One region of the Ideonella sp. sgz306126 genome, then DNA from elsewhere that is predicted to be linked to it. Evidence: predicted binding sites of a transcription regulator. Region 1 holds the regulator's gene; the other holds the start of a gene.
What was found. Region 1 encodes HrcA, which represses chaperone genes, less so after heat shock. Its sites were predicted from a motif close to TTAGCACTCNNNNNNNNNGAGTGCTAA; they were not measured.
Positions count from the first base shown of each region.

Region 2: a site for HrcA is predicted at 799-825, ahead of rpoH (RNA polymerase sigma factor RpoH). Genes of this name have one in related genera too.

Region 1 is NZ_JBVYWP010000001.1:209,457-211,629, forward strand. It holds gene AC0N04_RS00970 (DMT family protein) at 1-255, opposite strand, end outside; tRNA gene AC0N04_RS00975 (tRNA-Ile) at 354-431, opposite strand; gene hrcA (heat-inducible transcriptional repressor HrcA) at 471-1,499, opposite strand; gene AC0N04_RS00985 (NAD kinase) at 1,571-2,173, shown strand, end outside.
Region 2 is NZ_JBVYWP010000007.1:24,674-26,846, reverse strand. It holds gene rpoH (RNA polymerase sigma factor RpoH) at 1-757, opposite strand, end outside; gene AC0N04_RS17035 (CHASE domain-containing protein) at 861-2,173, opposite strand, start outside.

The DNA of each region.
Region 1 (2,173 bases):
CTTCAGGAACAGCACCGCGAAGACGATGAACACCGTCAGCGTCACCGCCTCCTGGATGATCTTCAGCTGGAAGCCGCTGAACTCCCCGAAACCCAGGCGGTTCGCCGGCACCGCCAGGCAGTATTCGAGCAGCGCGATGCCCCACGACACCAACACCGCCTTCCACAGCGGCCAGTCATGGCCGTATTTCAGATGGCCATACCAGGCGAAGGTCATGAAGACGTTGGAGGCGACCAGCAGCAGGACGGTGGGCATAGGGCTTCGATGAAGTCGCGGCAGGCGCACCGGCCGGGCGCACAAGACGCGCCGCAGCGCACCGCGCAGGCGACCGGGTGCTCGCCGCATGAGGATCTTGGTAGGCCGCCCGTGAGTCGAACACGGCACCAACAGATTATGAGTCTGCTGCTCTAACCAACATGAGCTAGCGGCCCGGAGGGGTTGGATTGTAGGCGGCGCGATCCGCCAGGCCCTCAGCGCTGCGACAGTGCGTGGCCCACCAGCTTGGCGGTGATGTCGACGATCTGGATCATGCGGTCGTAGGCCATGCGGGTCGGGCCGATCACCCCCAGCGTACCCACGACGCGGCCGTCGACCTCGTAGGCCGAGGAGACGACCGAGAGTTCCTCGAACGGCACGACCCGGCTCTCGCCGCCGATGAAGATGCGCACCCCTTCGGCCCGGCTGGAGGTGTCGAGCAGGCGCATCAGCTGGGTCTTCTGCTCGAACAAGTCGAACATCTTGCGCAGCGAGCCCATGTCGTGGCCGAAATCCTGCACGCCCAGCAGGTTGCGCTCGCCGCTGACGATGACCTGGTCCTCGTTCTCGGCCATGGCCTCGGTGCCGACCTGGACGGCCGCCTGCATCAGCGTCGCGATCTCGCCGCGCAAGGCGTCGACCTCCCGCCGCACGCGTTCGCGCACCTCTTCGATCGCCAGGCCGGCGTAGTGGGCGTTCAAGTGGTTGGTGGCCTCGACGAGTTCGCTCTGGGTGTGGTCGCGGGCGGTGAAGATGACGCGGTTCTGCACGTCGCCATCGGGCGCGACCAGGATCACCAGCACCCGCTTCTCGCCCAGGCGCATGAACTCGATGTGGTGGAACACGCTGGGCTTCTTGGGGGCGGTCACGACCCCGACGAAGCTCGACAGGTTGGACAGCAGCTGCGCCGCCTGCGCGATCACGCGCTGAGGCTGGTCCGGCTGCAGCGGCTCGTTGGCCGCGGCCATGTCGGCCGGCATGCCGCCCAATTGCATCGGCTGCACCGTCAGCATGGTGTCGACAAACAGCCGGTAGCCGCGCGCCGTGGGCACCCGGCCGGCCGAGGTGTGCGGGCTGACGATCAGGCCCATGTCTTCCAGGTCGGCCATCACATTGCGGATGGTGGCCGGCGACAGCTCCAGCGACGACGCCTTGGCCAGGGTGCGCGAACCCACCGGCTGTCCATCGGCGATGTAGCGTTCGACCAGGGTCTTCAGCAGGGATTTGGCGCGCTCGTCGAGCATGGCCCGCATTGTACGGACAGCCCTGCGGGCCCCTCGCCCGGCACAGGGGCTGTGGTGTAATTCCTCACACCATGCCAACCCGCTTCCGACACGCCGCACTGGTGGGAAAGTACCAATCCCACGGCATCCGGCCGATGCTGGAAGCCATCGCGCAATTCCTGGCCCGCCAGGGGCTGGAAGTCTCGGTCGATCGCGATACCGCCCTCAACACCGACTGGAACGATTTCGGCTCGTTGACGCCGGCCGAGATCGGCCGCCAATGCGACTTGGCGGTGGTGGTCGGCGGCGACGGCACCATGCTGGGCATCGCCCGCGAACTGGCGCGCTACAACATCCCGCTGGTGGGCATCAACCAGGGGCGCCTGGGGTTCATCACCGACGTGCGCGCCGCCGACTGGCAGGAGGCGCTGGGTCCGATCGTGCGCGGCGACTACGAGGAAGAGCGGCGCTCGATGATCGAGGGCGGCATCTGGCGCGACGACGAGCTGATCTTCGAAGGCCTGGCACTCAACGACGTGGTGGTGGGCCGCGGCGCGACCGCCAGCATGATCGAGCTGCGGATCGACGTGGGCGGCGAGTTCGTCGCCAACATGCGCGCCGACGGCCTGATCGTCGCCTCGCCCACCGGCTCCACCGCGTATGCCCTGTCGGCCGGCGGCCCGATCCTGCACCCG
Region 2 (2,173 bases), on a different contig from region 1:
GCGCATCGAGCGCGTCCAGGGCGAGCACGATGCCGCTGCTGGATTGATCGTCGCGGCTACGGGCTTCCAGCACGCGCGAAGGCTCCTGCGATTCGTCGGCGAGGTAGGCGATCGGCGCCATGCTTTCTTCGCCGTCGTCGACCTGCGGCTCCAGCGCCACGTCGCCGCCCGACAGCCGGGTTTCCATCTCGATGACTTCTTCCGGCTTGACGTTCAGCTCCTTGGCCATGCGGGCCACCTCGGCCGGCGTCAGCGTCGAGCGGTGGGTGTCGGCTTCGGTCGCCTCCCCCTTCATGCCCTGCTTCATCGACCGGAGGTTGAAGAACAGCTTGCGCTGTGCCTTGGTCGTGGCCACCTTGACCATGCGCCAGTTGCGCAGAATGTACTCATGGATCTCGGCCCGGATCCAGTGCAGCGCATAGCTGACCAGGCGCACGCCCTGCTCCGGGTCGAAGCGCTTGACGGCCTTCATCAGCCCCACGTTGCCTTCCTGGATCAGGTCGCCCTGAGGCAGGCCGTAGCCCAGGTACTGGCGTGAGACGGACACGACCAAGCGCAGGTGCGACAGCACCAGCTTCCCGGCCGCCTGAAGATCGCCGCTGTCGCGCAACTCGCGGGCGAAGCGGCCCTCTTCTTCGGGGGTGAGCAAGGGAATGCGGTTCACCGCGCTGATGTAGGCGTCCAGATTGCCGAGCGACGGCACCATGGCCCACGGGTCACGCAGGCGCAGGGCGGTGGTGGTCGATGAGGTGTTCATGCTGCTGTCGGATTCACGACGGATCGGTTGGTTCCCAAATACTAGCACTCCTCGATGGAGAGTGCTAAATCCAGATTCAGTCGAAGCAATTCGAGAATGAATCTCAGTCGTATCGGGTGTCGACGCGCTCCAGCAGCGCGTCGACCTGGGGCAGGAAGCTCGCCAAGTCCACCGGCTTGGTGGCGTAGTCGGCGGCGCCGAGGGCCAGGGCCTGCTCGATCCGCGCGGGCGTCGCGTCGGCCGACACCGCCAGCACCGGGATGGCGGCGCTGCGAGGGTCCTCGGACAGGCGGCGCAGCACCTCCAACCCGTCGATATCAGGCAGGTGCATGTCGAGCAGGATCAGGTCCGGCGGATCCTCGGCGATCGAGGCCAGTCCCGCCTCGCCGGTGCTCGACACCGTCAGGCGCACCTGGGGGCGGCGCGACAGCACGCCGCGCATCACCTCGGCGTTGGTTTCGTTGTCCTCGATGTAGTGGATCCGGCGCTGCCGGTAGCGCGGCATGAGGCCCGCAGCCGGGGCGGCGGGCGTGGCGTCGGCGGGATTCGCCTCGGTGGCCGCCGGCAGCGTCAGCATGAACTCGGTGCCTTGGGCAGACGTATCCGGCGCATCCAGGCGGCCGCCCATGGCCTCCACCAGGCGCCGGCTGATCACCAGTCCCAGGCCCGTCCCTTCGATGCTGCCGCCTTCGCGGCCCAGGCGGTTGAAGGGCTGGAACAGGCCGGCGCGCTGCTCGTCGCTGAGCCCAGGGCCCTCGTCGGACACCCGGATCTGCACCCAGCCGCCACCGGCATCGACCGCCGAGCACTGCACCCGGCCGCCATCCCGGTTGTATTTCACCGCGTTCGACAACAGGTTGGTCAGCACCTGCTTCAGGCGGGTGCGGTCGGCCCACACCGCCAGATCGGCGGGGGCCTCCACCGGCATCAGGCGCAGGCCTCTGGGCCGGGCCGCCGTCTCGACCATGGCCAGGCATTCCTGCAGCAGCTCTGCGGGCCGCACCGCCGACCAATCCAGGTGCAACTGGCCGGTCTCGATCCGCGACAAGTCCAGCAACTCGTTGATCAGGTTCAGCAGATGCCAGCCCGCCCGCTGCGCCTCCGCCGCCCAGGATTGCTGGCGTGGCGACAGGGCCGGTTCACGGTCCAGTGCGAGCAACTGGCCGAAGCCCAGGATCGCATTCAGCGGCGTACGCAGCTCGTGGCTCATGCGGGAGAGGAACTCACTCTTGGCCTGGCTGGCGGCTTCGGCCTGGTCGCGGGCTCGTTCGGCATCGGCCAGTCGCAGGTGTTCGGTGATGTCCTCCACCACGCCGGCCAGGCGTCGCGGCGTCCCCTGGCTGTCGCGCAGCAGGCTCAAGTCGATCTGCACCCAGATCAGCGAGCCGTCGGTGCGCACCAGTCTGAGCCGGCGCT